DNA from 4 places in the Streptomyces sp. KL2 genome. Region 2 is predicted to be linked to each of the others. Evidence: riboswitches for the same ligand, from Rfam matches in the RefSeq annotation. Region 2 holds a riboswitch; each other region holds the start of a gene.
What was found. Region 2 has a riboswitch for cobalamin ahead of QPK52_RS21350 (cobalamin biosynthesis protein). Riboswitches for the same ligand answer to the same signal wherever they lie in the genome.
Positions count from the first base shown of each region.

Region 1 (7,725 bases), 2.9 Mb from region 2:
CACAGGCCCAGCCGCTTGAGGTCCGCCACCAGGTGGGAGTTCACCTGGAGGAACTCACCGCTGAGCGTCTCGCGCTTGAAGAGGTTGGAGACCTGGGGCTCGACGCACTCGTGGACGCCCGCGATCGAGGCGATGGTCGCGGTCGGGGCGACGGCCAGCAGCAGGGAGTTGCGCAGGCCCGTGGCGGCGATCCGCTCCCGCAGCGCGGCCCAGCGCTCCGGCCAGGTGATCTCCGCGTCCGGATAGTGGTCGGGGTGGAGCACCCCGCGGGCGGCACGGGTCGCGGACCAGGCCGGGTGCGGGCCGTGGCGCTCGGCGAGGTCCGCGGACGCCTCGTAGGCGGCGAGCATGATCCGCTCGGAGATCCGGGTGGACAGCCGCCGCGCCCCGGGGGAGTCGAAGGGCAGGCGCAGCCGGAAGAAGACGTCCTGCAGGCCCATCAGCCCCAGACCCACCGGGCGCCAGCGGGAGTTGGAGGCGGCGGCCTGCCCGGTGGGGTAGTGGTTGACGTCCACCACGCGGTCGAGGAAGAGCACGGCGGTGCGGACGGTGGCGTCCAGCCGCTCCCAGTCCAGCTCCTCGCCGGGGCGCGGTTCCCCGTCGGCGCCGGTGCGCAGGTGGGCCGCGAGGTTGACCGAACCCAGGTTGCACACGGCCGTCTCGCCGTCGTCGGTGACCTCCAGGATCTCGGTGCAGAGGTTGGAGGAGTGGACGACGTTGCCCGGCTCGGCGGTCTGGTTGGCCGTGCGGTTGGAGGTGTCCTTGAACGTCATCCAGCCGTTGCCGGTCTGGGCGAGGGTGCGCATCATCCGGGCGTAGACGGTGCGGGCCGGGAGCGTCCTCACCGCCAGTCCGGCCGTCTCCGCGCGGCGGTAGGCGGCGTCGAACTCCTCGCCCCACAGGTCGACCAGCTCGGGGACGTCGGAGGGGGAGAACAGCGACCAGTCGGCGTCCGCCTCGACCCGGCGCATGAACTCGTCCGGGATCCAGTGGGCGATGTTGAGGTTGTGGGTGCGGCGGGCGTCCTCGCCGGTGTTGTCGCGCAGTTCGAGGAACTCCTCGATGTCCGCGTGCCAGGTCTCCAGGTAGACGCAGGCCGCGCCCTTGCGCCGGCCGCCCTGGTTGACGGCCGCGACCGAGGCGTCCAGGGTCTTGAGGAACGGCACGATGCCGCCGGAGTGGCCGTTGGTGCCGCGGATGAGCGACCCCCGTGAACGGATCCGCGAGAAGGACAGCCCGATGCCGCCGGCGTGCTTCGACAGGCGCGCGACCTGGTGGTACCGCTCGTAGAGCGAGTCCAGCTCGTCCCGGGGGGAGTCCAGCAGGTAGCAGGACGACATCTGGGGGTGCCGGGTGCCGGAGTTGAACAGGGTGGGGGAGGAGGGGAGGTAGGAGAGGGTGCTGGTGAGCCGGTACAGCTCGGCCACCTCCTCCAGCGCGCGCCCGGAGGACCCGTCGGCCAGTCCGCAGGCCACGCGCAGCAGGAAGTGCTGGGGCGTCTCGATCACATCGCGGGTCGCCGGGTGGCGCAGCAGGTAGCGGGAGTGGAGCGTACGCAGTCCGAAGTAGCCGAAGCGGTCGTCGGCTCCTCCGGCGACGGCCTCCTCGGCCAGCGCGTCGAGCCGCTCCGCGTGCCCGGCGACGAACGCGGCCGTGCGGTCGGAGATCAGTCCCAGGCGGTGGCCGGCAGCGACCGACGCCGGGAACGACACCGCCCCCTGGCCGGCCGCCTCCCGGCGGATCGCCTGGGCGAGCAGCCGCGCCGCGAGCCGCGAGTACTCGGGCTCCTCGGCGATGAGGCCGGCCGCGGCCTCGGCCGCCAGGGACCGCAACCGGGCCTCGTCCGCGCCGGGGTGGCGCCCGCGCAGCGCGGCGGCGGCGACCCGGCCGGGGTCGGTGGCGGGCAGGTCGGCGGCGAGTTCGGTCAGGGTGCGCAGCAGCGCGGTGCCGGGGTGGTCGTCCCCCGCCGCGGGGGCCGTGACGGGCTCCGCTGATGAGATGGTCACTTCGGTGCTCTCCCTCGTGGGCCGGCGGCCCCGGGGGCGGGTGCGACAGGCGCTTACGGGCGCACCCGGCCGTAAGGGGGCGCACCGCACGCGTCCGCCGGCCCAACCCACGAGACCCGGACGTGACTGAACACCGTCGGCAGGTGATCGGACTCGCGGCGGGCCGCGGCCCGTGCGGACGACATGGGGGCGCCCCGTCGCACACCGTTGCGGGACAGCTCCGGACTCACACCGGATTCCCCTGCGGCGACAGCGAGATGAGCATACATCTTGTGCCGCTTCGGTCCAGCACCCCTACATGTTGTGTTGAGGGGTGTCCGGGTGATGGACGCGGGGAATCCGCTGACGGTCCGCGGGGGCCCCTTGCGGGCCGGGGAGGGCGGCGACGGTGCTCCGCTCCGCCCTCTCCGGCGGGGATCTCCGCGCACTCGCCGCCGTGCACCGCGAAGGTGACGGTGCCCAGCCCCCCGCCGTCGGCGCCCTCGTCCGCGCCGGAGCCGACGGGTCCCGCGGCCACCAGCGGCTCGGTGTGCCCGGCCCGGTGCCGGGCGTCGCGCAGCACGGCGGGGCAGGGGCCCCGCGGACGGTGGCGCAACGGCTTCTCACCGGTGGCGGTCTTCGCCCTTCCCGGTCCCCGGGCGCCCCCGCCCCTCCCCGCGTTCCGCACCGCGCCGCGCCGCCCGCTCGCGCCGCACCAGTACGTACGCCACGGACGTCAGCACGGCGCAGACGGGCACCCAGAGCATCTGGTACCAGTAGAAGAAGGGCATCCCGGCGAGCGTCGGCTCCGTCCTGGCGTACGAGCCGACCCACAGCATCGCGACGAAGGGAGCGAGCAGGCAGAGACCGATCACCACGCGCGCCGGTGTGACGAGCGGGAGGGGCCCGGAGTTCTCCGGTGGTGCGGGCATCGCTGCGCTCCATCCTCGAGATCGCCGTGGACGCGTCGGGGAATCCGGGCCGACGGCCCGCCCCGTGTCACCGGTGCCGCGGATGCCGGCCGGGCGGAGGAGCGGCCCGCCTCCCCGGCCCCCGCCTTCCCGGCCCCCGGCTCACCGCCCCCGGCCGGGGCGCTGGAGGCGGGCGACGAACTTGTAGCGGTCACCGCGGTAGACCGAGCGCACCCACTCCACCGGCTCGCCCTCGGTGTCGCGCGAGTGCCGGGAGAGCATCAGCATCGGCAGTCCGACGTCCGTGCCCAGCAGGCCCGCCTCGCGCGGGGTGGCCAGGGAGGTCTCGATGGTCTCCTCCGCCTCGGCGAGGTGGACGTCGTACACCTCGGCCAGGGCCGTGTAGAGGGAGGAGTGCTTCACCAGGCTGCGGCGCAGGGCCGGGAAGCGCTTCTGCGACAGGTGCGTGGTCTCGATGGCCATCGGCTCACCGCTGGCCAGCCGCAACCGCTCGATCCGCAGGACGCGGTCCCCCGAGGGGATGTCCAGCAGCCCGGCGAGCCGGTCGTCGGCGGTGACGTAGCCGATGTCCAGCAACTGGGAGGTGGGCTCCAGGCCCTGGGCTCGCATGTCCTCGGTGTAGGAGGTGAGTTGGAGCGCCTGGGCGACCTTGGGCTTGGCCACGAAGGTGCCCTTGCCCTGGATGCGCTCCAGCCGTCCCTCGACCACCAGTTCCTGGAGCGCCTGGCGCACTGTGGTGCGGGAGGTGTCGAACTCGCCGGCGAGCGTGCGCTCCGGTGGGACCGGGGTGCCCGGGGGCATCGTCTCGGTCATCTCCAGCAGATGGCGCTTGAGCCGGTAGTACTTGGGCACGCGCGCGGTGCGCCCGGCGGCGCCGCCCCCGGCGGAGCGGGCGCCCGCGCCGGCAGCGGTGTTCGTGGCCCCGTCGCTCTCCATCGCGCGCCTTCCCGACTCGTGTCGTGACTTCTCCAGTGCCGTCACCGGCTTCCTCCGTACGTAGCGGATCACATCGTGGCACGGCAGCCGTCCCGGGGGGCGTCCCGGCTCAGATGTCGGTCCGGTAACGGATGCGACCGCGAGCTTTATACACCGTTGACAGCGATATAGGTCTAGGCCAAGCTGCGGGCACTGGTCTAAACCACTACGGCCGGCCCAGCCCCACGGGCAGTACTCGTCGCACGCCGGCGCATCCCGCGCCGCCGCGCACACGAGGTACGGCAGAAGCGGCCATCCGGCGGGAGCGGAGATCCCGAGCGGTGGGCGGGGGATTTCCGGCATCCCGAAGGAGAAGCACGTGAAGCGCAAGCTCGTAGCGGCGATCGGCGCCGCGGCGATGACGACCGGTCTCGTCGCCTGCGGCGGGGGCGGCGAGGACAACTCCTCCAAGGATCCCAAGGAGCGGAACGAGACGCTCACCGTCTGGCTGATGAACGACGCCCAGAGCACCTGGCCCGAACTGGTCAAGGACGTCAACGCCCAGTTCAAGAAGAAGTACCCGAAGGTCAAGGTCAAGGTCCAGTACCAGCAGTGGGGCGACAAGGCCAAGAAGCTCGACGCGGCGCTGGGCGGTGACAAGTTCCCCGACGTGGTCGAGCTCGGCAACACCGAGACCATGACCTACATCCTCAACGGGGCCCTCGCCGAGATCGACCCGGAGCAGTACGACAACTCCGACACCTGGATCCAGGGCCTGAAGGACACCTGCTCCTTCGATGGCAAGCTCTACTGCGTCCCCTACTACGCCGGGGCGCGCGTCGCGATCTTCAACCAGGAGATGTTCGACAAGGGCGCGGGGACCAAGGAACTGCCGCAGACCGAGGACGAGCTGAAGAAGGCGCTGGACGAGGTCGCGAAGGAGTACGGCGACGACAAGGCCTTCTCCCCCCTCTACCTGCCCGGCCGCTACTGGTACGCCGCCATGTCCTACGTCGCCGCGTACGGCGGGCAGATAGCCGAGTACGACGAGGGCAAGGGCGAGTGGAAGGCCACCCTGAGCAGCCCCGAGGCGCGCAAGGGCATCCAGCACTTCATCGACCTGGTCAAGGAGTACAACAACGGCGACCGGACCAAGGACGAGCAGGACCACGCCAATGTGATGGCCAACGAGAAGGCCGCGCTGATCTACGGCAACGGGTGGGAGGCCGGCGGCGTCGTCGAGGGCGAGAACGGCAACCCGGAGCTGGAGGGCAAGATCGCCACCGCCGGAATGCCCGGCCCGAACGGCGAGGCACTGCCGTCCTTCATCGGCGGTTCCGACCTCGCGGTGATCCAGAAGTCCGAGGTCCAGGACCTGGCCAAGGACTGGGTCTCGATGTTCACCAGCGAGAAGTCGATGGAGGTCCTGGCCTCCAAGAACATCCTGCCGAACAACACCAAGCAGCTCGAACCGCTGAAGGAGAAGCCCGAGACCGCCCCGATCGCCAACGCGGTCCCGGACGCCTGGTTCACCCCGATCGCCCCCGGCTGGACCGCGATCGAGAGCCAGAACGTGCTGGAGAACATGCTGCTGGAGGTCCTCAAGGGCACCTCGGTGGCCGACGCCACCGAGAAGGCCGACGCGAAGATCGACGAGCTGATCAACAACGAGGCCTGAGAACGCGCCGGAGGGCTCCCGACCCCGGGCCTTCCGGCACGTGCCGCGGGGGGCGGAGGACGCTCCCGCGTCCTCCGCCCCGCACCTTCGGTGAAGAGAACGAACGGAAGGCCAGCACCGTGACCGCCGCCGACACCAAAGCCGCCGACCCGCCGGCGGCCGTACCGCACCGTTCCGGGCCGAGGCCGCCCCGGCCCCCCCACTCCTCCTCCCGTCCGTCGAAGCCCCGGCCGCGAGGCGGCCGCGGCGGAGGCGCGAAGCTTCCGTACCTGCTGATCGCCCCGGCGATCGTCGCGGTCGGCGCCGTCTTCGCCTATCCGCTGGTGAAGACGGTGGTCATGTCCTTCCAGGACATGCGCCGCGCGCACCTGTGGGGCGGCACCACCCCGCCGTGGGTGGGCTTCGAGCAGTTCTCCAACATCCTGGGCGATCCCCACTTCTGGTCGGTCACCGTCCGCACCGTGCTGTTCATGGTGGTCTGCGTGACGGCGACCATGGGGCTGGGACTGGGGCTGGCCCTGCTGATGCAGCGCCTGTCCACCTGGGTGCGGCTGCTGCTGACCGGGGCCCTGGTGGCCGCCTGGTCGATGCCGCTGCTGGTGGCCACCTCGATCTTCCGCTGGCTGTCGGACTCCGACTACGGCGTGGTCAACAACCTGCTGAGCAGACTGCCCGGAGCGGACTTCCAGGGCCACAACTGGTTCCTCGAACCCTGGCAGGGCTTCACCGTCATCGGCGCGGTGGTCGTGTGGGGGGCGATCCCGTTCGTGGTGATCACCCTGTACGCCGCGCTCACCCAGGTGCCCGCGGAACTGGAGGAGGCGGCCCGGCTCGACGGCGCCAACGCCCTCGGGGTCTTCCGCCACGTGGTCTTCCCGGTGATCAAGCCGGTCTTCCAGATGGTGACCACCCTCTCGGTGATCTGGGACTTCAACGTCTTCGGCCAGATCTTCCTGATGCGCGCCAACAAGCCGGAGCCCGAGTACGAGCTGCTGGGCCTGTACTCGTTCAGCAAGGCGTTCGAGAGCGCCTCGTTCAGCCAGGGCACGGCGATCGCGCTCATCACCGTGCTGCTGCTCTCCGGCGTGGCCGTGTACTACCTGCGTCAGCTGATGAAGACAGGAGAGGTCGAGTGAGCACCTCCACCCCGCCCGCCACCACGCCCGTGGCGGCTCCCGAGGCGGCCACCGGCGACGACTCGGCGTACGAGCTGCGTCCGGACCGCAAGCGCAGCCGCCTGCTGTACGACGTGCTGGGCCTGTGCGCCTTCGCGGTGATGGCCTTCCCGGTCTACTGGCTGGTCCTCAGCGCCTTCCGGCCCAACCGCGAGATCCGCAGCTACGACCAGACGCTGTGGCCCTCCTCCTTCACCCTCGACAACTTCGTCCGCGCCACCGAGTCCCCGAACTTCTGGACCGCCATCCAGAGCAGTCTGATCATCTGCGGCACCTCGGTGGCCGGCGCCATCTTCATCGGCACCATCGCGGCGTTCGCCATCGGCCGCTTCGACTTCTACGGCCGCAAGCCGTTCATGACGGTCCTCATCCTCGTCCAGCTGCTGCCGCCGACCGCGATGCTCATCCCCATCTACATCCAGCTCAACAACCTGGGCGCGCTCAACGAGTACTGGGGCGTGATCGTCGTCTACACGGTCTCGGTGCTGCCCTTCGCCACCTGGATGATCCGCGGCTTCGTGATCAACGTGCCCAAGGAGCTGGAGGAGGCCGCGATGGTGGACGGCTGCACCCGGATGGGCGCCTTCTGGCGGGTCATCTTCCCGCTGGTCGCCCCGGGTCTCGCGGCGGCGTCCATCTTCGCCCTGGTGACCGCGTGGAACGAGTACCTGTTCGCGTACATCCTGCTGCAGGACAACGACAAGTACACGCTCAACGTGTGGCTGATGAACTTCACCACCGACCGCGGCACGGACTACGGCGCCCTGATGGCGGGCTCCGTCCTCATCGCACTCCCCGTGGTGATCTTCTTCATGCTCCTCCAGAAGAAGATGGCCACGGGCCTCACCTCCGGCGCAGTGAAGGGATGACGTCGCTCCCATGACGACTCTCACCGGCACCACCGGCAGCACCCTGGTGCGCAACGCCCTGGCCGTCCTCCAGCCGGGCTTCACCGGCACCACCGCGCCCGGCTGGCTGCTGCGCCGGCTGGACGAGGGGCTCGCCGCGGTGGGCCTGTTCGGCCGCAACATCACATCTCC
Region 1 covers NZ_CP127170.1:1,852,027-1,859,751, reverse strand. The annotation lists gene QPK52_RS08275 (ribonucleoside-diphosphate reductase subunit alpha) at 1-2,006, opposite strand, end outside; cobalamin riboswitch at 2,127-2,311, opposite strand; gene QPK52_RS08270 (DUF3311 domain-containing protein) at 2,609-2,917, opposite strand; gene QPK52_RS08265 (GntR family transcriptional regulator) at 3,059-3,853, opposite strand; gene QPK52_RS08260 (extracellular solute-binding protein) at 4,212-5,510, shown strand; gene QPK52_RS08255 (carbohydrate ABC transporter permease) at 5,630-6,646, shown strand; gene QPK52_RS08250 (carbohydrate ABC transporter permease) at 6,676-7,554, shown strand; gene QPK52_RS08245 (glycoside hydrolase family 3 protein) at 7,565-7,725, shown strand, end outside.
Region 1: linked by a shared signal. The riboswitch ahead of QPK52_RS08275 (ribonucleoside-diphosphate reductase subunit alpha) and the one ahead of QPK52_RS21350 (cobalamin biosynthesis protein) in region 2 are both predicted to bind cobalamin.

Region 2 (7,725 bases):
GGGCACCGTGCCGTCGCGCTCGGCGCGGATCTCCGCGATGCGCCGTCTCAGCAGGTCCAGCAGGGCCGGCACGGTCACCGGGCCGGAGGACAGGTGCATCACCGACAGGAACTGCGGCGCCGCCACGACCACCTCCCCGACCGCCCCGGGGTCCGCGCCGCCGGGCGCGGGATGGGCCAGCGACCAGGCGTCGAAAAGCGCGACCCAGCCGCGCAGCACCGCCGAGTCGTCGCGGTCCCAGGCACGCAGCCGCCAGCCGGGCATGGCGGTGCCGTCGTGCAGTTCTATGAGGCCGGCGAGCCGGGCGCGGTCCCAGTGGACGGGGATCTGCTCCACGGGTATCCGCAGTTCGGCCGCCACTCGCTCGGCGGCCGCCACCGGCGACAGTCCGGTGCCGTCGGCCCAGCGGGCCAGCCGCACCGCCTCGCTGAGGCAGGCCCGTGCCTGCCGGGCGAGCTGGTCGCGTGGGGGCACCCCCTCGGGGGGCCGGGGCGTGCTCCGCCGGCGGCGCGCGCCCACGGCTCGGCGCGCGGCGGCGAGAGGCTGACGGGATACGAGGCGCAGCCGGGTGTCTCGCGGGGTACGGGACGTCACGGGAGCAGTGTTGTTGATGACGGCCCGAAAGCCCAAACGCCGGTCGCGGCGCCTCACATGAGCGGGGTGAGGAAGCGGCGCAGCGCCTCCTCGTAGCCCTGCGGATCGGCGTTCCACATGGCGGCGTGCGGAGCCTGTCCGACGATGTGCAGCGAGACCAGGTCCGGGCGCCGTTCGGCCAGTTCGCGGGAGGGGCCCCAGGGGGCGACGGCGTCCCCCGGGCCGTGCAGGACGAGTGTGGGCAGCCGCAGCGCGCCGGGGTCGTTCAGCTCCGAGTGGAGTTCCGGACGGAGCCGGGCGCGGCCCTGCGCGGCGCGCACCGCCAGCGGCAGCAGGGCGGCGGGGACGTGGCGGGCGCCCGCCAGCGCGCGCAGGGTGGCCCGCCAGTCGAGCACGGGCGAGTCCAGGATCAGTCCGGTGAGGAAGTCGCGGACCGGGGATTCGGCGGCGGCCCGCAGCGCCATGGTGGCCCCGGTGGACCAGCCGTACAGCACCACGCCGCGGGCGCCGCGGCCGAGGGCGTGGCGGACGGCCGCGTCGAGGTCGCGCCACTCGGAGTCGCCCAGGTGCGCGCTGCCGTCGGGCGACCGGGGCGCCCCGGGATCGCCGCGGTAGGCCGGGACGAGCACGGGAACGCCCATGGCGTTCAGGAAGGGCAGGACGTTCATGGTGTGCTCGCGTGTGGCGCCCAGGCCGTGCACGGCGACGACCCACACGTCGCGCAGGGCGGGCAGGTACCAGGCGGGCAGGGGGCCGAGTTCGCCAGGCACCTCGACGTCCGCGTACTCCAGGCCCAGCGCGTCCCCGGGGTTCCCGGTGTGGAGCTGCGGGGTCAGCCGCACCCGGTCGCCGGTGGCGAGCCGGCCGCGGTCCACCCGCTCCAGGCGGCGTACGACGGTGTCGGCGGAGGAGGGGACGTCGAGAACGGTCCCGACGACGGCGTGCCGGCCCGGGCCGGTGAGGGCGTAGGTGCCGGGAAGCTGCGAGATGAGGGACCGGGTCAGGGTGACCTGCCCCGCCGCGGTGGCGTGGACGGTCAGCTGCGGACCCTCGAAGCCGGCGGGCGGGGAGTGCGGTGAGGACGGCCTGAGGGCGGCGGTCGCCGCGTACCGGCCGGCCACCACAGCGGCCGCTCCGGCACCGAGCGTGGTGAGGGCGGTCAGGGCCGCCGTTCTGCGCAGACTCATCGTCTCCAAGGATGGTGGCGTGGTGTCGCCGGGGCCAGCGGGCGGGCTCCGGCGGGTGAGCGGGGGCCGGACGGGACCGGGCCCTCGCCCGGCGCCGCCGACGCCGGTGTCGCCCACCTCGTACCCCGTCCGCGCGGCGTCATCCGCCGGGGCCGGGCGGAGGCGGACGAAGGGGGACGGGGGCAAACGGGGCCGCGCGGACGGGTCAGCCGCGCTGTCCGTAGCCGCGCAGCCGCTCGGCGACGCGGTCCAGCTCCTCGGGCGGCAGCAGGGCCGGGGCGCGGCCGGGCACGGAGGCGGCCGCGAGCCAGACACGGCACATCCACTCGAGCTGGGCGGTGTCGTCGTACGCCCGGCCGAGGCTGTCGGCGTACACGACCGTGCCGTGGTTGCGCAGCAGGCAGCCGGTGCGGTCACGCAGCGCCTCCAGTACGTGGGCGGCCAGTTCCTCGCTGCCGTAGGGGGCGTACGGCGCCACGCGGACCGGACCGCCCAGGGCGGCGGTCATGTAGTGGATCGCCGGGAGCTCGTCGACGAGGGTGGAGACCGCAGTGGCGTGCACGGCGTGGGTGTGGACGATCGCCGCGGCGCCGGTGGAGCGGTACACCGCCAGGTGCATCGGCAGCTCGCTGGTGGGCACGAGGTCGCCGGCCGTCCGCCGCCCCTCCAGGTCCACGGCGCACAGTTCGTCCGGACCGAGGCGGTCGTACGCGATGCCGCTGGGGGTGACCAGGACGGTGTCGCCGACCCGCACCGAGACGTTGCCCGAAGTGCCCACGACCAGGCCGTCGGCCACCGTCCGGCGGGCCGTGGCCACCAGTTGCCTCCAGGCGTCCGCCCAGGCCGACCGCATCCGCGCCACCTCCGGCGGAGCACTCTAGCGGCGGGCGAGCGGCGGGGCGCCCTCATGCGCCGGGGGCGTACGGGAGCGTACGGGGGCGAACCCGCTCGCAGCACCGTGCGATCCTGCGCACACAGGTGGCACGAGACACCATGGCGCCGTTCCCAGTTCACCTTGCGTTCACCCGGCATCCTTACGTTCACCGAGTACCTGCCCCATCGACCGATTGCCTGGGTGAATGGAAAACATCACGCTTCTCATCGGGATCGTGATCGTCACGGCCTTGGTGTTCGACTTCACCAACGGTTTCCACGACACGGCCAACGCCATGGCCACCACCATTTCCACCGGGGCACTCAAGCCCAAGACGGCGGTGGCGATGTCGGCGGTCCTCAACCTCGTCGGCGCCTTCATCTCGGTCGAGGTCGCCGCGACGATCTCCAAAGGCCTCATCAACGAGGACTCCGGCATCGAACCCGCGGTGATCTTCGCAGGGCTGGTCGGCGCGATCATCTGGAACCTGCTGACCTGGCTGGCCGGACTCCCCTCCAGCTCCTCCCACGCCCTGATGGGCGGTCTCCTCGGCGCGACGATCGCCGCCGTCGGCATCGGCGCCGTCTCCGTCAGCGCCGTCTTCATGAAGGTGCTGATCCCGGCCCTCGTCGCGCCCCTGGTCGCCGGTATCGCGGCCATGCTCGCGACCAGGCTGACCTACCGGATCAGCCGCAACGCCGAGGAAGGGCAGGTCGCCAAGGGCTACCGCGCCGGGCAGATCGCCTCGGCCGGTCTGGTCTCCCTGGCCCACGGCACCAACGACGCGCAGAAGACGATGGGCGTCATCACCCTCGCGCTGATCTCCGGAGGCGTGCTCGGCGCCGACGCCGACCCGCCGCTGTGGGTCATCGCCTCGGCCGGCATCGCCATCGCGCTGGGCACCTACCTGGGCGGCTGGCGGATCATCCGCACCATGGGCAAGGGCCTGACCGACATCCGCCCGGCGCAGGGCTTCGCCGCCCAGACCAGCTCGGCCGTCACCATCCTGGCCTCCTCCCACCTGGGCTTCGCGCTCTCCACCACGCAGGTCTGCTCCGGCTCGATCATGGGCTGCGGCCTGGGCCGCAAGGGCGGCGTGGTCCGCTGGAGCACCGCCGGCCGCATGGTCGCCGCCTGGGGTCTGACCCTTCCGGCCGCCGGCCTGATCGCCGCGGGTGCCGCGCTGCTGGCCATCCAGGGCGACTGGGGGGTCACCGTGGTCGCGGTCGCCTCCGTCGCCGCCATCGCCGCCATCTGGTTCGCCTCCCGCCGGGAGCCGGTCGACCACACCAACGTCAACGACGTCGAGCCGGTCGAGGCGGAGGACGCGGGCGTGGTCACGGCCGCGGTGCAGGCCGTCGCCCCGCCGCCCACCACCGCCATGGAGGAGGCCGGGAAGGTCTCCGACACCCCGGCGAAGACCACCGTCTCCGCTCCCTGAGCCCCGCGAAGGAAAGAAGCACCATGGACATCGACTGGGCAGCCCTCGGCCAGGTCTTCGGCGTCAGCCTCGTGATGACGGTCGGCCTGGTGGGCGTGTTCACCCTCGGCATCGTCGGTCTGGGCACCAGCGAAAAGGCGCGGGGCGGCTCCGCCGTCCTGGCCCGCGTCGGCGCCTACGCCAGCTACGCCCTGTGCGCGGCCGCGGTGGCGTACGGCATCTACATCATCGCGGCCTGAGCAGGCCCCTCGGCCTGCCCGGACCCGAGGGGCCCGTGCGGCCCCTCGGGCACCGGTACGCCTCCACCGGCGCCCGGCGGACATCCGCCGGGCGCCTCCCTGTTTCCCGGCGTCCTCCCGGTACCCTGCCGGTGTCTTCCTGCGTCCTCCCGGCGTCCCGGCGTCCCCCCGGCACGCCCTCCGCCCTTCCGGCCTCCCCCGGGGCGCGAGCGCCCCGGCGTGCGCCGTTGAGCGCCGTGTGCGCTTCCGCACAGTGCGCCGTCGCAGGTCACGGGTGAGTTGACGCGCCTTCCCGGCCGTGGTGGACTTCCCGTTGCCAAACGGCGGCAGGAGAGGAAGCCGGTGCGAATCCGGCGCGGTCCCGCCACTGTCACCGGGGAGCGCTCCCCCACCCAGCGTCACGGCCCGCACATCGGGCTGGAAGGCCGGGGGACGCGCCGATCCGGGAGCCAGGAGACTCTCACCGCCGGTCACGTCGAGCCAGGGCGAGGACCCTGAGTGAGGACATACCGCCATGCCCGGCACCCTGCCTGCCGCACCGCCTCCACCCCGCCGTGCCACCCGTCCCGCACGAGGTGTGACGGCCGGCTGACGCGATGCGTGCCGACCACGCCCTCCCCCCGGCCATCGCTCCAGCGGACACCGACCTCCCCGCGGCCCCGGGCCTCCCGGTCGCGGGCTACGCGTGCGGGGCGGTCCTGGGATCTCTGCTCGACCTGATCGCGGGCGATCCGCGCCGCGCGCACCCCGTCGCCGCCTTCGGACGCGCGGCCGCGGCCGCCGAGCGGCTGCTGTGGCGCGACCACCGCGGCGCCGGCGCGCTGTACACCGCCGTGTGCGCGGGCGGCGCGGCGGCCGCCGCGGCGGCGCTGGAACGCGCCGTACGCCGCTCCCCGCCACCCGTACCGCCCTGACGGCCGCCGCCGTCTGGGCGGTGGTCGGCGGTACGACGCTGGCGCGCGAGGCCCGCGCGATCGCCGCCGCGCTGGAGGCGGGCGACCTGGAGGCGGCCCGCGCCCGGCTGCCGCACCTGTGCGGGCGCGACCCGCAGGCGCTGGACGCCGACGGCATCGCCCGGGCGGTGGTGGAGTCGGTGGCCGAGAACACCTCCGACGCCGTGGTGGGCGCGCTGGTGTGGGGCGCCGCCGCCGGTGTGCCGGGGCTGGCGGGTTTCCGGGCCGTCAACACCCTGGACGCGATGGTCGGCCACCGCTCGCCGCGCCATCTGCGCTTCGGCTGGGCCTCGGCGCGGCTGGACGACGCGGCGGGGTGGCCCGGCGCCCGGCTGACCGCCCTGCTGGCCGCGCTCGCCGGTCCCGATCCGCGCGGCGCGCTGCGCGCCTGGCGCGCGAACGCCCGCCGCCACCCCAGTCCGAACGCCGGTGTGGTCGAGGCGGCGTTCGCGGGGGCGCTGGGCGTACGGCTGGGCGGGACGCTGTCGTACGGCGGGCGCGTCGAGCACCGGCCGGTCCTGGGCGCCGGCGGCCGCCCGGTGCGGGTGGAGGACATCGAGCGCGCGGTGCGGCTCTCGCGCCGGGTGTGCGCGCTGGCGCTGGCGGTGTGCGGCGCCGCCGGGACGCTGCGGGAGGCCCGTGCCGTACGGCGGGGCGGGCCGCGAAGGGCATCGGAGGGAGGACTGTGACGGGCGGCGGACTGCTGATCGCGGGAACGACCTCGGACGCGGGCAAGAGCGTGGTCACGGCGGGCGTCTGCCGCTGGCTGGCCCGCAAGGGCGTGAAGGTGGCGCCGTTCAAGGCGCAGAACATGTCCCTTAACTCCTTCGTGACACGCGAGGGCGCCGAGATCGGCCGTGCCCAGGCCATGCAGGCCGCGGCGGCCGGTGTGGAGCCGAGCGCGCTGATGAACCCCGTGCTGCTCAAACCGGGCGGCGACCGCTCCAGCCAGGTGGTGCTGCTGGGGAAGCCGGTGGGCGAGATGAGCGCGCGCGGCTACTTCGGGCATCCCGGGCCGCGGCAGCCGGACGGTCGGCCGTCCCCGGCAGGACCCGCCGCGGGGGCGCGGTACGCGGGGCGGCGGGAGGACCTGCTGGAGACGGTCGCCGACTGCCTGGCCGAGCTGCGCCGCACCCATGACGCGGTGATCTGCGAGGGCGCCGGCAGTCCGGCCGAGATCAACCTGCGGCGCACCGACATCGTCAACATGGGCCTGGCGCGCGCCGCCCGGCTTCCGGTCGTGGTGGTCGGCGACATCGACCGCGGCGGCGTCTTCGCCTCCCTCTTCGGGACCACCGCCCTGCTGGCGCCCGAGGACCAGGCGCTGGTGGCGGGCTACCTGGTCAACAAGTTCCGCGGTGATGTCACCCTCCTCGAACCCGGTCTGGAGATGCTGCGCGGCCTGACCGGCCGGCCGGTGCTGGGCGTCCTGCCCTACGCGCACGGGCTGGGCATCGACGAGGAGGACGGGCTGCGGCTGTCGCTGCGCGGCGGGGTGCGCGAGTCGGCCGTCGCGCCGCCGCACGGCCGCGACGTGCTGCGGATCGCGGTGGTGCCCGTGCCGCTGATGTCGAACTTCACGGACGTGGACGCACTGGCGGCCGAGCCGGGCGTGGTGGTGCGGTTCACCGACCGCCCCGAGGAGCTGGCCGACGCCGACCTGGCGATCGTGCCGGGCACCCGCGGCACCGTGCGGGCGCTGGCCTGGCTGCGCGAGCGCGGCCTGGCCGGCGCGCTGGCCCGGCGGGCGGCCGAGGGCCGCCCGGTACTGGGGATCTGCGGCGGCTTCCAGCTCCTGGGGGAACGGATCGAGGACGAGGTGGAGTCGCGCGCCGGGACGGTCGACGGTCTGGGCCTGCTGCCGGTGCGGGTGCGCTTCGAGGCGGAGAAGACCCTGGCGCGGCCGGTCGGCGAGGCGCTGGGCGAGCGGGTGGAGGGCTACGAGATCCACCACGGCGTGGCCGAGGTCACCGGCGGCGACGAGCCCTTCCTGGACGGCTGCCGCGCCGGCTCGGTGTGGGGCACGCACTGGCACGGCTCGCTGGAGAGCGACGGCTTCCGGCGCGCCTTCCTGCGGCGGGTGGCCGCCGACGCCGGGCGGGCGTTCGTCCCCGCCCCGGACACCTCCTTCGCCGCGCTGCGCGAGGAGCAGCTGGACCGGCTGGGCGATCTGGTGGAGGAGCACGCCGACACCGCCGCGCTGCTGCGGCTGATCGAGGGCGGCGCGCCCGCGGGTCTGCCGTTCGTGCCGCCGGGTGCGCCGTGAGCGGGGCGAGCGGGACGGACAGGACGAACGAGACGACCGGCGAGACCGGAAGGACCGGCACGGCCGATGCGAAGGACGTACGAACCGATGGGAGCTCGATGAGCACGGTACTGCTGCTGTCCACCGCCGACACCGACCTGCTGGCGGCCCGCGCCTCCGGCGCCCCGTACC
Region 2 covers NZ_CP127170.1:4,759,723-4,767,447, reverse strand. The annotation lists gene QPK52_RS21375 (hypothetical protein) at 1-594, opposite strand, end outside; gene QPK52_RS21370 (alpha/beta hydrolase) at 648-1,781, opposite strand; gene QPK52_RS21365 (class II aldolase/adducin family protein) at 1,987-2,634, opposite strand; gene QPK52_RS21360 (anion permease) at 2,861-4,096, shown strand; gene QPK52_RS21355 (hypothetical protein) at 4,120-4,335, shown strand; cobalamin riboswitch at 4,667-4,795, shown strand; partial or broken gene QPK52_RS21350 (cobalamin biosynthesis protein) at 4,932-5,977, shown strand; gene QPK52_RS21345 (cobyric acid synthase) at 5,974-7,554, shown strand; gene cobN (cobaltochelatase subunit CobN) at 7,653-7,725, shown strand, end outside.

Region 3 (7,725 bases), 1.1 Mb from region 2:
CAACCTCACCGGTGAGGGCGAGGGCGACGACGAGGTCATCAAGGTGAACCTCGCGGGAGTGCCCGCCGATGTCCACAGGATCGTCTTCCCCGTGTCCATCCACGACGCCGAGGCGCGCGGGCAGAGCTTCGGCCAGGTCCGCAACGCCTACATCCGCGTGGTCAACCAGGCCGGCGGCACCGAGATCGCCCGCTACGACCTGAGCGAGGACGCCGCCACCGAAACCGCCATGGTCTTCGGCGAGCTCTACCGCCACGGCGCGGAGTGGAAGTTCCGCGCGGTCGGCCAGGGCTACGCCTCCGGCCTGCGCGGCATCGCACAGGACTACGGAGTGAACGTCTGAGGCCGCACCCGATTCCAGGAGCAGGCCCTGCCCGGTCGGCAAGCCGAACACGCTCCGCGCGAGGCACCGTCAGCCTCGACCCGGAAGCCGTACCGCAGCGCCGGGCCACTCCGCCGAGGAACCGCCCATGATCCCGCCAACGCACCTGCGGCCGGAGGACGAAGCCGAGTTCGAACAACTCGTGCACCAGGCCCTGCGCAGCGCGGACATCCACCGCGCGGTGTACCGGGCCGCGGGGGATGTCACCACACGCCATCTGCGTGACCAGGCCATGACCGAGAGGCACACCATCGCGGCGGCAGCCGCCGTCGAGTACCAGGCGTACCTCGAACGGTGCGAAGCCGCCGGGACGGGATCCCGGAAGGTGCCCACCGGGAGCCCAACCCCGAGCGGCAGACACGGTTTCCTGGCGGCAGTGGTCGTCCTCACACCGGTCCTCTCCTCGATCGCGGCCGCCCTCTTCCTCGCTCTCGGCTACGGCACAAGCCTCGGCAGCCCCGGGAATGCCCTCGCGGACGCGCTGATAAGGGCAGGACGCACAGCTGTGGTCGTCGCCCTGGTCTCGACGGCGGTCGGCGTCGCCTGCCTTCTGCTCACCGCCGCCCGCCACCGCTCCTCACCACCGGAAACCACCGGGGACCGAGAAATCGAAGTATGGCGGCTTCGCGAATCCTGGCGGCAAGCCCTCCTGACACGCGGCATCCACCCCTTCCTCCACGACCGGCTCCGGCAGCCGCACCCCGCCCCCGTTCCGGAACCAGCGGAGCCTTCACCGGCGGCACACCCCGACCCGAGTCCTGCCGGTCCCGGCCACACCAGTCCGGGGTTCAGCGGCCCGCGCCACCCCGCACCGAGCGCATGACCCATCCTTGCCCCTCACACCCATCGAGAAGAGGAGACACACACGTGACGGTCAACTTGTCCAAGGGACAGGCGATCAGCCTGCAGAAGTCCGACGGGGGCACCCTGACCGCGGTGCGGATGGGGCTCGGCTGGCAGGCGGCTCCCCGCCGCGGCCTGTTCGGCCGGCGCACCCAGGAGATCGACCTGGACGCCTCGGCCGTGCTCTTCGCCGGGCAGCAGCCCGTGGACGTCGTCTTCTTCCGCCACCTGGTGAGCGACGACGGCTCCGTGCGCCACACCGGCGACAACCTCGTCGGCGGCGCCGGGCAGGGGGGCGACGACGAGGCGGTCCTGGTGGACCTCCAGCGGGTCCCGGTCCACATCGACCAGATCGTCTTCACCGTGAACTCCTTCACCGGCCAGACCTTCGCCGAGGTGCAGAACGCCTTCTGCCGGCTGGTGGACGAGACAGGCGGCCAGGAACTGGCGCGCTACACCCTCACCGGGGGCGGCCAGTACACCGCGCAGATCATGGCCAAGGTCCACCGCCAGGGCGACGGCTGGCAGATGACCGCCCTGGGCACCGCGGCCAACGGCCGCACCTTCCAGGATCTGATGCCCTCGATCACCCCCCTGCTGTAGCAGGCGGGACCGTGAACAGCCCCCGCCTCGCACACATCCTCCGGAAAGGACCACGATGCTCGGAATCAGCGAGGTAGCCATCCTCATCATCGTCGTCATCGTCATATTCGGTGCCAAAAAACTACCCGAGCTCGCCCGCTCCGCAGGAAAGTCGGCCCGCATCCTCAAAAGCGAAGTCAAAGCGATGAAATCCGATCACCCTCCAGGTGCACCGGGCTCCCGCGTCATCAAGTCCGCGAACGACGATACGCCCTCCGGCGGAATCGGCAACGGCTCCGCAGGCAGGACTTCGCACTGAGGTCTTTCAGCGTTGCAGCTCCAGGGTGAGGACGGCTGCGGTGATTGACGACATTCGATTCGGGCTGCATCGGGATCTGCGGAAGATCCGCCAGGACTTCAGCCGTGCCATGCCGCGTCCGACAGGGGTCCGAGCCTGAGCCAGCGCGCGGTTGACCGTGCGCTGGGTTGGCGACAGCTCGCCGCCGGGCGGCCGTTTGCGGCCGGTGGTCACCCTCCCGGGTGGCGATGAGCATCGTGACCCACTCGACCAGCGTGTGCGGCAGGTCGAGTGCGGCAGGATAGGGAACCAACGAGGCCCCCGTACCGATGGGTTGAGACGTCGAACACCTCCCTCAACGGCACGGGAGCCTTGTGCGTTGCGGTCGGCCCGCCCGTCACCCACACGGGGCCCAAACTGAAAGGGCTCAGTTATAGCGCACGAGTTCGGCCGCGAACATCAGCGCTTGCGCGGGCGTCAGCGCCATCGTGGCCAGGCTGGTGGTGCGGTGCCAGCGTTCCAGGGCCTGCCGGGAGAGGGGCAGCCGGGTGGGTCGCGGTCCCGGCAACAGCAGCCCGGGCGTGACCGTGCCCCACGCCCACAGCGACCCCGACCGGCCGAGCGCCCGGTTGAGCAGGGCGGGTTCGTCGGCGAGCAGGATGCCTGCCCCGGCCGCCGCACAGCCGGCCGCCCACGCCAGGTACGTGCGCTGGAGCTGCCCACCGGACAGTGTGCACCGGCCGGCCGGCAAGGTGTGCGACGCCGGGATCGGCGTCGCACACGGCATCGTCCCTGCCGTGCCGACACACGACGCCGGACATCCGGGCAGCCATGTCTTCCATGTCACCTCCTCACAGCAGTCGGGCGGGAGAGGCGGTCGGTTCTCGCAGGCGCCGAAGAAGCGGCAGGAGTTCCGGACTTCGCCTCCCTCCTGTGCGGCGGTGGAGGAGGCGGTTCTTCCGAACCTCCGGACAGCCGGTCGAGGTGATCCCAGGTTCAGGGGCGGAGGCGCCTCAGGTCCGCCGCGAGTGAGCTGATGGCCGCGGGGTTGCGCGGGCTCTCGACGAGGTCGACGTAGTCGAGGACGACGATCCGGTCGTTCTTGATGGCGGAGACGTTCGCGAGCGGCTTGTAGGACGTGAGGAACTTGCGCTTCTGTTCCGCGGTGGTGTCCCCGTAGTCGTTGATCACGATGACCTCGGGATCGCGGGCGACGACCGTCTCCCAGCCCACGGTGGTCCAGCTGTCCTTCAGGTCCTTCATGATGTGGTCGCCGCCGGCCTTGGTGATGATGTCGTGGGGGCCGGCGTAGGCGCCGGACGTGAACGGCTTGTCCTGACCGCTGTCGTAGAGGAACACCCGTGGCCGGTCGGCACCCTTCAAAGCCTTCGCCTGCGCTTCGGCCACCTGCTCGCGGAACTCGGTGATGAGTGCTTCGGCCCTGTCCTCGACGTCGAACACCTCGCCCAGGTTCCGCAGGTCCGTGTACAGCGCGTCGAGCGGGGGCATCACGCCGCGGGCCTTGCCCCGTCCGTTGCGGCACGACTCGCTGAGCAGGTACGAGTCGATGCCCAGGCGTTGCAGCACGGCGGGTGTGAAGCCCTCGCCCTCGTTGAAGCCGTAGTTCCAGCCCGCGAAGACCAGATCGGCGCGGGCGTCCAGGACCAGTTCCTTGTTGATCCGTTCCTTCGAGAGCCACTCGGTCTTCCGGTAGCCGTCCTTCCACGGCACCGCGGTGAGGTCGCCCTTGTCGTCGGGCATGACGTATCCGGCCATGTGGTCCTCGAGGCCGAGGGCGAACATGATCTCGGTGATGCCCACATCGTTGGTGACCACGCGCTGCGGAGCCCGCTCGAAGGTCCTCTTCTCGCCGCAGTTCTCGACCGTGACCGGATAGTGGTCGCCGAGTGCCCGGGCGTCGTCTCCTCTCCCCTGCTCCGAGGAGACGTCGGCCCCGCAGCCGGTGACGGCGAGGGTCAGGACGAGGGCGAGGGCGGCGGGACGTGCGAGGTTCGGCATGACGGCGGTGACTCCTTGGAGAGCGGACCGGGAGGTGGACTACTGGGTGGAGAGGCGGTCGAAGATCAACTGAACCGCGCCTGTCTCCGGGTGGGGGACGCGGTGCGCCCGGACACCGAAGACATCGGCCAGCAGGGCGGGCGTGAGAACGTCGTGGGGGGCGCCGGAAGCGACGATCCGCCCGCCGTCGATGACGTGCAGGACGTCGCAGTGGAGCGCGGCGAGGTTGAGGTCGTGCAGCGCGGTGAGCACGGTCAGCCCGCTGGCCCGCACCAGGGACAGGACCTCCAGCTGCTGGGCGATGTCCAGATGGTTGGTGGGCTCGTCCAGCACCAGGACCTGTGGCTGCTGGGCGAGTGCGCGGGCGATCAGGACCCGTTGCTTCTCACCGCCGGAGAGCGTGAGGAAGCCGCGGCCGGCCAGATGGCCGGCGCCGACCCCTTCCAGCGCGGCGGCACACGTGCGCCGATCCTCCTCGGTCTCCCGGGCCACCGCCCCCTGGTGCGGCAGCCTGCCCATGGCCACGACCTCGGCCACGGTGAAGTCGAACTCCGCGACCGCCTCCTGGGGAAGGGCGGCGAGCCGGCGTGCGCTGTCGCGCGGGCTCATGGCCAGCAGGTCGTCGCCGCCGAGGCGTACCGCACCGGCCGTGGGACGCAGGGCCCGGTAGACGCATCGCAGCAGGGTCGACTTGCCGCTGCCGTTGGGCCCGACGAGCCCCACCACCTGGCCACTGCCCGCCCGCAGTGAGATGTCCTCCACCACACGCGCGCCGGAGATCTCCACGGTGACCGCGTCGATGTCGACCCGCATCACACACCTCCGAAGGTGTAGGTACGGCGGCGCATGAGCATCACGAAGCAGGGCACGCCGATCACAGCCGTCAGTACGCCCAGCGGCAGTTCGGCCGGGGCGAGCACCACGCGCGACAGGATGTCCACCCAGACCAGCAGCACGGCGCCGGCCAGGGGCGCGACGGCCAGCAGTCGGCGGTGGTCCGCGCCGACCAGCATCCGGGCGGCGTGCGGAACCATCAGGCCCACGAAGCCGATCGCCCCGCTGACCGCGACCACCGCGCCGGTGACGGCGGCGGTCGTCAGGAAGAGTTCCCTGCGCAGCCGCCCAGGATCCACCCCCAGCGCGGCGGCGGTCTCGTCGCCCATCGCCAGGGCGTTCAGGCGCCGGGCCGAGAAGCCGAGGTGGACGAGGCCGCCGAGGACCGCGCCCGCGGCGATCGGTACGGAGGACCAGCTCGCGCCGCCCAGGCTGCCGAGCAGCCACATCATCGCGGACCGGGCCGCCTCGCCGTGTTCGGCGGCGAACACCATGAACGTGGTCACGGCCGAGAAGCCGTAGTACATCGCGGTACCGGTGAGCACGAGCCGGAGCGGTGTCAGTCCGCGCGGGGTCCGGGCGATCGCGTACACCAGGGCCATGGCGGCGAGCGCGGAGAGGAAGGCCGCCGTGGACAGCGCCCAGATACCCAGGGCGCCGAAGGCGCCGAAGATGAGCACGGCGTTGGCTCCCACGCCCGCGCCGGAGGAGATGCCGAGGACGAACGGGTCGGCGAGCGCGTTGCGGACCATGGCCTGGACGGCTACGCCCACGGATGCCAGGCCGGCGCCGACGACCGCGGCCAGCACGGCGCGCGGGAAGCGCAGTTCCCACACGATGGTGTAGGAGGAGAGCTCGTCCGGAGCGATGGACCCACCGGTCAGCCCCGCCCGGAGGCAGTGCAGCGCCTCGCTCCACGAGAGCCCCGACGCTCCGATGCCCGCCCCGCAGACCAAGGAGACGGGGAGTGCGAGGCACAGGCCGGTCACGAGCAGGGGCAACGAGACGCGCCGGGGTGGTGGAGGCCCGCCGCTCGTGGTGCGGTGCGGTACGGCGGGTACGTGGTCGCGGAGCGTGGCCACAGGCGGATCGCTTTCGCCTCGGGCCGTGCACCTACGTGATCAAAGGAGCGGCTCCGGGCGCCGGGCGCCCTGCGCAGCGCCCTCTCGCAGTCCACGGCGATCGACAGGAGCTTCACCACCGCGGGTAATCGGGCTTACGGAACCCTGTACAGGACTCCGCCTACCGTTGCGGGTCAGCGCCGGACTTCGACCGGACTTCCCCCGCGGGGCGCTTGCAGCTTAGCGCGTGCCACCACGCTTCCTCCCCTTGAACGGGACACGGGTTCGCGCCACCGCGGTGGGATCGCACTCAGCGGGCGTCGGCCGCGCGCAGGGCCAGGATGTGGACGGCGCGCTCACCGGTGAGGGAGATCTCTCCATGTCCATGATGGTCTTTTCCGGTATGCGGACCGGCTTCGGTGGCGCTGGTGACCTCGAGGAGGCTGATGGTGCCGGGGAGAGCGCGAGGCCGCTGTCTCGCCCGCACTCCTCCTGTTTGATCCCAGGATGCGCTGTCATGCGCTGTCTGCTGTGAGGTGCGGCCTTCGGCGACGAGCTCGAGGATCTCCTCCTCGCGGTCGGTGACGAGCCGCTCGGGGGCGGTGACGAGCCGCTCGGGGGCGGTGATGCCGTCGCGGGTGTGGTCGAGGTAGTGGCGGATGAGGGCGGTGACCGCTCCGGGGTGGAGAAAGGGCTCGTCGCGCATGGCGATGTCCAGGACGGCCAGGTCGGGCTGCTGGGCGCGGGCCTGTTCGACGGCTTCGGCTCCGTCGCCTGCTTCGGCGACGACGGTCAGGTCCGCCTCGCCGTCGAGGATGAGGCGGACGCCGCGGCGGACCAGAGTGCGGTCGTCGGCCAGGAGGATGCGGGTGGTGGCCGCCTCGGACATGAGTCACGGCCTCCCGGAGTGGGTGGGGATGGCCAGACGCACCTCGGTGCCGCCGTCAGGGCCGGGGGCGAGGGTGAGGTCGGCGCCGATGAGCAGGGCGCGTTCGCGCATGCCGCGGATACCGGCGCCCTCGGCTGCTCCACCGGTGCCGTGGCCGTCGTCGCGGACGCGCAGCCGCACACCGGCGGATGTGCGGTGCAGGTCGAGGTCGACGCGGGTGGCGCCTGCGTGGCGGGCGGCGTTGGTGAGGCTTTCCTGGGCGACGCGGTAGAGGACGAGTTCGGTGTTGTGGTCCAGCGGCGGCAGGTGCGCGTCGATATGGGCGCGCACGGTGAGGCCGGGGGTGGAGAACTCGCCGGCGAGGGCCTTGAGGGCGCTGGTCAGGCCGAGTTCCTCCAGGACACCGGGACGCAGTCGGCGGGCGATGCGGCGGATCTCCTCCAGACTGGCGCGGGTGGTCTCCTGGACCTGGCGGATCTCCTCACCGACGGGCGGCGGAGCGTGGTCGGCGACACGTTTGAGTTCGAGCAGGACGGCGGTGAGGGTCTGGCCGATCTCGTCATGGAGTTCCTGGGCGATGCGGCGGCGCTCGGCTTCCTGGGCGGACAGGGCGCGGGCGGCGCTGGTGGCGCGTTCGGCTTCCAGGCGGTCGAGCATGGTGTTGAAGGTGGTGATCAGCTCGGCGATCTCACCGTGACCGCCGGGCGTCAGACGGGCTGTGGGCCGCAGCAGGTCGGTGGTGGTCATGGCGCGGGTGAGGCGCTGCAGCGGGGCCAGACCGACGCGGAGCAGGGCGGCGTTGGCGATGAGCATGGCG
Region 3 covers NZ_CP127170.1:5,908,075-5,915,799, reverse strand. The annotation lists gene QPK52_RS26470 (TerD family protein) at 1-343, shown strand, start outside; gene QPK52_RS26465 (hypothetical protein) at 471-1,205, shown strand; gene QPK52_RS26460 (TerD family protein) at 1,250-1,828, shown strand; gene tatA (Sec-independent protein translocase subunit TatA) at 1,884-2,126, shown strand; partial or broken gene QPK52_RS26450 (transposase family protein) at 2,133-2,339, opposite strand; partial or broken gene QPK52_RS26445 (hypothetical protein) at 2,536-2,742, opposite strand; gene QPK52_RS26440 (ABC transporter substrate-binding protein) at 3,102-4,124, opposite strand; gene QPK52_RS26435 (ABC transporter ATP-binding protein) at 4,164-4,937, opposite strand; gene QPK52_RS26430 (FecCD family ABC transporter permease) at 4,937-6,040, opposite strand; cobalamin riboswitch at 6,142-6,292, opposite strand; gene QPK52_RS26425 (response regulator transcription factor) at 6,330-6,908, opposite strand; gene QPK52_RS26420 (histidine kinase) at 6,912-7,725, opposite strand, start outside.
Region 3: linked by a shared signal. The riboswitch ahead of QPK52_RS26430 (FecCD family ABC transporter permease) and the one ahead of QPK52_RS21350 (cobalamin biosynthesis protein) in region 2 are both predicted to bind cobalamin.

Region 4 (7,725 bases), 3.5 Mb from region 2:
GGGCGGTCCCGGGTGCTGCGGGCGTTGCGGCGGCTCAGGCCCGGGCGGTGGTCCTGGGCCGGAGGACCTCGCCCATGGACTCCTCGCGCCACCGGCGCAGCAGGTCGTGGAAGGCGACCGCGCTGCGGGGGTAGGCGGTCGGGCCGTTCGGGCGGCCGAGCCCTTCCCTGTTGTAGTAGCCGGGGGTGCACTCGGCGTGGAACCACTCGTGGTCGGGCGCGCCTTCGGCCAGGGCGGCGATCCAAGCGTCCTCGGCCTCGCGGGCAGGCTCGATCAGGGCGCCGGCGGCCTCGGCTGCGGCGACCAGGGCCGCGGCGTGAACGGCCTGCTCGTCCAGAACGTGGGTGAAGTTGACGCTGCTGGCGTTCTGCAGGGAGCCCATCTGGATGAGGTTGGGGAAGCCGTTGGCGGTGAAGCCGTGCAGGGTGCGCGGCCCGTGCTGCGCCCAGGCGTGCAGCAGTTGGACGCCGCCGCGGCCGTGGACCGGGAGCTTGCCGGAGAGGACGCCGGAGACCCCGACGGAGAATCCGGTGGCGAAGACCAGGCAGTCGAGTCCGTACTCGGTGCCGCCGACCACGACGCCGCGTTCGGTCATCCGCTCGATGCCGTGGCTGTCCGCGGTGTCGACCAGGGTGACGTTGTCGCGGTCGAACGCCTGGTAGTAGCTGTCGGAGAAGGTGGGGCGCTTGCAGGCGTACCGGTACCAGGGCTTGAGCTTCTCCGCCGCGTCCGGGTCGGTGACGGTCGCCTCGACGCGGGCGCGGATCTCGTTCATCTTCGCGGCGTCGGCGATCTCGTAGGCGGCTTCGAATGCCTCCCGGTCGCCCTGGCGGCGGAAGCTGGGCAGGAGCTTCTCCAGGAGGACGGCGGAGGAGGTCCAGCCGTCCGCCACCAGGTCCTGTTCGGCTCCCTCGCCCGAGACGATGCGCAGGAAGTTCTCGCGGCGCTCGCGCGCCCAGCCGGCGCGGCCGGCGCCGACGTCCCTCCCGGTGGTGCGGCGGTTGGCGCGTACGTCCACGGTGGAGGGGGTTCGCTGGAAGACGTGGAGGTGGTGGGCGTCCTCGGCCAGCATCGGGATGACCTGGACGCCGGTGGCGCCGGTGCCGACGATGCCCACCCGCTTGTCCGCCAGGCCGGTCATGCCGCCCTCGGGGGTGCCGCCGGTGTAGGCGTAGTCCCAGCGCGAGGTGTGGAAGGTGTGGCCCCTGAAGTCCTCGATCCCGGGGATGCCGGGCAGTTTCGGCTCGGAGAGGGTGCCGGTGGCCGTGATGACGTACGCGGCCCGGAACTCGTCGCCCCGGTCGGTGGCCACGATCCACACCTCGGATGCCTCGTCCCAGGTCAGCGAGGTGACGGCGGTGGAGAACAGGGCGCCCGAGTAGAGGTCGTACTGCTCGGCGATCCGCATCGCGTGGCGGCGGATCTCCTCGCCGGGGGCGTACTTCCACCGCGGAACGTATCCGGTCTCGTCGAGCAGCGGCAGGTACACGTGGGACTCGATGTCGCAGTGGACGCCCGGGTACCGGTTCCAGTACCAGGTGCCTCCGAAGTCGCCGCCCTTCTCCACGATCCGGATGCGCTCCACGCCCTGCCGGCGCAGCCGCGCCCCGGCGAGGATGCCGCCGAATCCGCCGCCGACGACGGCGACGTCCACGGTGTCGCGCAGCGGTTCGCGCTCGGGGGCCTGCCCCGCGTACGGGTCGGCGGCGTAGTAGCCGAACTCCGCTTCGGCGCCGCGGTACTGCCGCGCCCCGTCGGGCCGCACACGCCGCTCGCGCTCGAGGCGGTAGCGCTCTCTCAGTTCGGCGAGCTCCTCGGGGGACGGCGCCTGCGAAGTCGTCATGCGGGGGAAACCTCGATCCTGTGGGTCCGCTGCGGCCGGCCGCCCTGTACGCACAAATCCGTTCAGGGGAAAGGGAGTTGGCCAGCCCTTCGTTACCGTACCCTCTACCGGACAGTGGTGTCCGGTTGGATGGCGGGGGCGCTGCGGCACCCGTGCACGGCGGACAGCTCACAGCGGACAGGAAGAGTGGTCTCCCCCATGCAACGACTCCCGATCCGGTCTCTCGCCGGGCTCGCCGCGATCGGCGTGCTCGCCCTCACCGGCTGCGGCACGGGCACGGTCGCCTCCGCCGACGGCCCGGCGGCCACCGGCGCGGGCCGCACCATCCCCGCCCAGGAGGTCATGCGGCTGACGCAGGTGCACGAGGAGACCGGGATGACCCTGCTGGAGGGGCCGGTTCTCGACGAGGACGGCAACCTGTTCGTCGTCGACGTCACCGCACCCGAGGGCAAGCCGAAGGTGATGCGCGTCGACATCGGGAACAAGACCTCGCGGAAGGTCCACACCGACGGGCGCGGCGCCTACACCTCGGCGCAGTTCAGCCCGTACGACGGACGGCTCTACCTCACCGACTTCGCCCACGGCGAGATCGTGAGCCTCGCCCCGGACGGAGGCGACCCGCGGACCTTCTTCTCCCGCAAGGTCGCCGGAGCGCGGATGAACCCCGACGACATCGCCTTCGACGAAGAGGGCAACCTGTACGTCAGCGACTCGCGCGGCCTGACCGAGGGCCGGGAACTGGGCCGCGTGGTGCGGATCGACCGCGACGGGAAGAAGGCCGCCGTCCTGGCCGACAAGCTGGCCGCGACGAACGGGATCTCGTTCGACGAGGACCACCGCGGGCTGTGGATCAGCGAGCTGACCCGGAACCGGATCTCCTACCTCCTCCTCGACCGGGAGGGCGGCGTGGCCTCACGGCACACCGCCATCCGCTACGACGGCGGCGTCGCGCAGACCGACTCGATCGCCGTGGACGCGGACGGCAACCTCTACCAGGGACTGCACGGCCGACCCGCGATGGCGGTGTTCGACCGGTACGGCGAGCACCTGGCGACCGTCGAGGTACCCGCCGGCGCCGCCGAGGGCCTGGAGTCGGCGACGAACGTGGCGATCACGCCGGGCGGGACCACGGCGTGCATGACCGTCAGCGGGCCCTCCGGCGGCTACCTGTACACCTTCGAGGCGCTTGCGGAGGGCATCCGGCAGTCGAACGGCGGCTGATGCCGCGCCCGCCCCGCCGTGCCCGTCCCGCCGCGCTCACTCCTCGAAGGGCCGCACCGGCCCCACCTCGACGCCGAGCAGCCGCCAGGCCTTGAGGGCCCGGCGCTCCCGCTCCTGCCGGGTTGGTCCGGTGGCGGCGCCGGAGACCATGGCGACGGCGAGCATGACGTCGTCCGCCGCGGCCGGCCGGCGAGCGTCCGGCGGACGGCCGCCGGGCAGATGCCGCAGCAGGGCGCGCTCGACCCGGCCGGCCAGGGCCAGGGCGTGCGCGCGGACGTCGGGGCGGACGCTCGCCTCGTCGGCGCGCAGGAAGGCGATGAAGGCCGCCGACTCCGTCAGGTGCCAGGTCAGCACACCGAGGACGTCCTCGAAGCCGGCGTCCTCGGCCGTGGCGGCCTGCTCGATCTGCCGCACGTTCTCCTCCAGGACCACCGCGACCACGGCGGCCCGGTCGGGGAAATGCCGGTACAGACTGCCCTGTCCGACCCCGGCCCGGCGCGCGATCGCGGAGAGCGGTGCGTCCAGGCCGTGCTCCGCGTAGATCTCCCGGGCGGCGGCGACGAGGGCGGCCCGGTTGCGGGCGGCGGACCGCGGCCCGTGGTTCACGGGCCGCCGTTCCTCCTGCGCGGCTTGCTGCGTCACCCCGGCAGGGTAGCCCGCGGGCGAGTCGGGCGCTCCCCGCGCGGTACGGGCCCCCTCCCGTCCCGCCGTGTCGATCACGTCACGCCGCCGGCGAAGCAGCGGGCCGCCTCCGCGTGGACGCCCCGCCCGGGGAACACCCGGTGTGCGGCCCGTCACCGGCCGGCCGTGCGGAGGAAGGGGCCCGCGGGGGACCCACGCGGAGCCCGTGTGGGGCTCATGTGCGGAAAAGGCCTGCTTGCCAATGCTTCCGCCCGCGCACTACTGTCGCCACGCCTTGGTGAACGGGAAATCCGGTGCGATACCGGTGCGGCCCTCGCCACTGTGATCGGGAAGTCCGGCTCCAGCCCTCGCGGGCGGCCACTGGGTCCTCCGGGACCCGGGAAGGCGGAGCCCGGGCGGTGTCACCCGTCAGCCAGGAGACCGGCCAAGGCGCGTCAACCATCCACGAGGTGCTGGAGAGGGTCTGTCCGGTCATGCACATAGCCGAGGGCTTCCTGCCCCCCGCGCACGCGGTCGCCTGGGGCGTCGCGGCCGCGCCGTTCATCGTCCACGGAGTCCGCAGTCTCACCCGTGAGGTCAGGGAGCACCCCGAGAGCACTCTGCTCCTGGGCGCCTCCGGTGCCTTCACGTTCGTCCTGTCGGCCCTGAAACTGCCCTCGGTGACCGGGAGTTGCTCGCACCCCACCGGCACGGGGCTGGGCGCCATCCTGTTCCGGCCGCCGATGATGGCGGTGCTGGGCACCATCACGCTCCTCTTCCAGGCACTGCTGCTCGCGCACGGCGGCCTGACCACGCTGGGCGCCAACGCCTTCTCGATGGCGATCGTCGGCCCCTGGACCGGATACGCCCTCTACAGGCTGCTGCGGCGATACGGCGCGCCGCTGATGGCGGCCGTCTTCTTCGGCGCCTTCGCCGCCGACCTGTCCACCTACTGCGTCACCAGCGCGCAGCTCGCGCTGGCCTTCCCCGATCCGGTCAGCGGGTTCTGGGGCGCGCTCGGCAAGTTCGGCTCCATCTTCGCCCTCACCCAGATCCCCCTCGCGGTGAGCGAGGGGCTCCTGACGGTGTTCGTGATGCGGCTGCTGGTGCAGTCCAGCCGGGGCGAACTGGTCCGGCTGGGCGTGCTCCTGCCCGGCAGAAGGGCCGGGACCGGGAAGACGGCCGACAGCGAGGCGGTGGCGTGATGAAGAGGAACACCGCGGTCAACACCCTGCTGCTGCTCGCCGTGGCCGCGCTCGCGGTCCTGCCCCTGGCCCTCGGTCTCGGAGACCACAAGGAGGAGCCGTTCGCCGGTGCGGACGCCGAGGCGGAGACGGCGATCACCGAGATCGAGCCGGACTACGAGCCGTGGTTCGCGCCGCTGTACGAGCCGCCGTCCGGTGAGGTGGAGTCGGCGCTGTTCGCCCTGCAGGCCGCGCTCGGCACGGGCGTTCTCGCCTACTACTTCGGCCTGCGCCACGGGCGCCGCCAGGGCGAGCGGCGCGCCACGGCGGCACAGCCGGACGCACAACCGGGAGCGCACCCGGGAGCGCACCCGGGAGCACGGCCCGGAACGCGGCCGGCAGCCCGGCCGGGGGAAGCCGGGAGCGCCGCGGACGCCACCGGGGACCTCGAGACCCGGGAGGCCTGAGCCCCGTGCTGCCGATCGACGCGGCGGCGCACAGCAGTCGCTGGCGCCGCCGCCACCCCGCGGACAAGGCCGTGCTCGGTTTCGGCCTCACCGCGCTGGCGCTCTGCCTGCCGCCCTGGCCGGGCGCGGCCCTGGTGGCCCTCACCGCGCTCGCCGTGCTGCTGGGCCCGGCGGGCGTGCCCGGCCGCAGGCTGTGGCGCGCCTGCCGGGTGCCACTGGGCTTCTGCGTGACCGGCGCGGCCACGCTGCTGTTCCAGGTCGCCGGCCCGGAGGGCTTCCTGTCCCTGGCCGACGACGGCCCGGCCCGCGCCGGGGAGGTGCTGCTGCGCACCTCGGCGGCCTCCCTGGGCGTGCTGCTGTTCGCCTTCACCACCCCGATGTCCGACCTGCTCCCCCGGCTGGTGCGGGCGGGCGTACCCGCGCCGGTCGTGGACGTCGCCCTGGTGACGTACCGGATGAGCTTCCTGCTGCTGGATTCGGTGCGCCGCGTACGCGAGGCACAGGCCGCCCGGCTCGGGCACACCACCCGGGCCGCGGCCTGGCGCTCCCTGGCCTCCCTCGGCGCCACCGCGTTCGTCCGCGCCTTCGGCCGGGCCGCCCGGCTCCAGGACGGACTCGCCGGACGGGGCTACGACGGCGCCCTGCGGGTGCTGGTGCCCGAGGCCGGCGTCTCGGCGCGCTTCACCTGCGGCAGCGTCGCGCTCCTCGGCTCCGTGACCGCCCTCACCTTCGTTCTGGAAGGGCCGCTGACATGAGCGAGCCGGCACTCGTCGCCCTGCGGGACGTGTCCTTCTCCTACGAGGACGGGCCGCTCGTGCTCAGCGGCCTGGACTTCGAGGTGCGCGAGGGGCGCGCGCTCGCCCTGCTGGGCCGCAACGGCAGCGGCAAGACCACGCTGATGCGGCTGCTGAGCGGCGGACTGCGGCCGGACACCGGCGAGTTGGCCCTCCGGGGGCGGCCCGTCGCCTACGACCGCAAAGGGCTGACCCGGCTGCGGACGACCGTCCAGCTCGTCGTGCAGGACCCGGACGACCAGCTCTTCGCCGCGTCCGTCGCCCAGGACGTCTCCTTCGGGCCGCTGAACCTCGGACTGCCGGACGCCGAGGTGCGGGCGCGGGTCGACGAGGCCCTGACCGCCCTGGACATCGGCCACCTGGCCGACCGTCCCACCCATCTGCTCTCCTACGGCCAGCGCAAGCGGACCGCGATCGCGGGGGCGGTCGCGATGCGGCCGAAGGTCCTGGTCCTCGACGAGCCGACCGCGGGGCTCGACCCGGACGGCCGGGAGCGGCTGCTCGCCACCCTGGACGGACTGCGCGAGGGCGGCACGACGGTGGTGATGGCCACGCACGACGTCGACCTCGCCCTGCTCTGGGCCGACGACGCGGCGCTGCTCACCCCCGAGGGGGTGCGCTGCGGTCCGGCGGCCGCGATGCTGGCCCGCACCGGACTCCTGCGGCAGGCCGGGCTGCGGCTGCCCTGGGGCGTCGCGGTGGCGCGGCTGCTGCGGTCGCAGGACCTGCCCGCCGCCGCGGCCGCGCCCCGCACCCCGGAGGAACTGGCCGCGCTCTTCGCCCCGGGCACGGAACCGGAGGGACCGGAGGAGCCCCGGTAGGCGCCGGAGTCGGGGGCGGGGAACCGTACGCGGGCGCGGGACGGCCTGTTCGAGCGCGCCGGCAGGGCGGCCCTGACGCGCCTTCCCTCACCGGCCGCCCCGTGAGCCGTAGGGCTGGAGGAGCTGGTCGACGGGTGCGTAGTCGTCGGTGAGCACTCGGGCGTCGCCGATCCAGGAGGCGAGGTCGTCGCCGGAGGCGATCTTCCAGCCGGTCCGCCGGGCGTCCAGCGCCTCCTGGGCCGCACGCAGGTCGACCGGCCGGTCGGAGGCGAGCACCACCAGATTGCCGCCCTCGGGGACGGCGGCCGGGTCGAGGCCGATGTCGGCGGGTTCGCCGACGAGGGCGACGTGCTCGAAGGTCTCGGCGAGGGTGGCCGCTTCGGCACGTGCGAAGGCCAGGTCACCGTGGTCGATGAGGTTGGCGACGTACAGACCGTCCTCGTCGAGCACCCGCCGCACCTCGGCCATCGCCTCCGCCGTGGTGAGGTGCCACGGCACGCTGACGCCTCCGAACGCGTCGCCGACGACGAGGTCGAGACTGCCGGTGTCCAGTCGCCGCAGGCCGAGCCTGCCGTCCTCGACGCGTACGTCGACGCCGGCTTCGGAACCCAGACCGAGCCGGTCGCGGTCGATGCGCACGACCCCGCTGTCGATCTCGGACACGACGCTGTGCGTCCCGGGCCGCGTGGCCGCGAGGTAGCGAGGAAAGGTGAGCCCGCCGCCGCCCAGGTGGTGGGCGGCGAGTGGCTCGCCTTCGGGGAAGGCGGCGTCGAC
Region 4 covers NZ_CP127170.1:1,275,987-1,283,711, forward strand. The annotation lists gene QPK52_RS05815 (flavin-containing monooxygenase) at 35-1,843, opposite strand; gene QPK52_RS05820 (SMP-30/gluconolactonase/LRE family protein) at 2,042-3,064, shown strand; gene QPK52_RS05825 (TetR/AcrR family transcriptional regulator) at 3,101-3,706, opposite strand; cobalamin riboswitch at 3,965-4,150, shown strand; gene QPK52_RS05830 (energy-coupling factor ABC transporter permease) at 4,180-4,890, shown strand; gene QPK52_RS05835 (energy-coupling factor ABC transporter substrate-binding protein) at 4,890-5,336, shown strand; gene cbiQ (cobalt ECF transporter T component CbiQ) at 5,342-6,091, shown strand; gene QPK52_RS05845 (energy-coupling factor ABC transporter ATP-binding protein) at 6,088-6,951, shown strand; gene QPK52_RS05850 (fused MFS/spermidine synthase) at 7,039-7,725, opposite strand, start outside.
Region 4: linked by a shared signal. The riboswitch ahead of QPK52_RS05830 (energy-coupling factor ABC transporter permease) and the one ahead of QPK52_RS21350 (cobalamin biosynthesis protein) in region 2 are both predicted to bind cobalamin.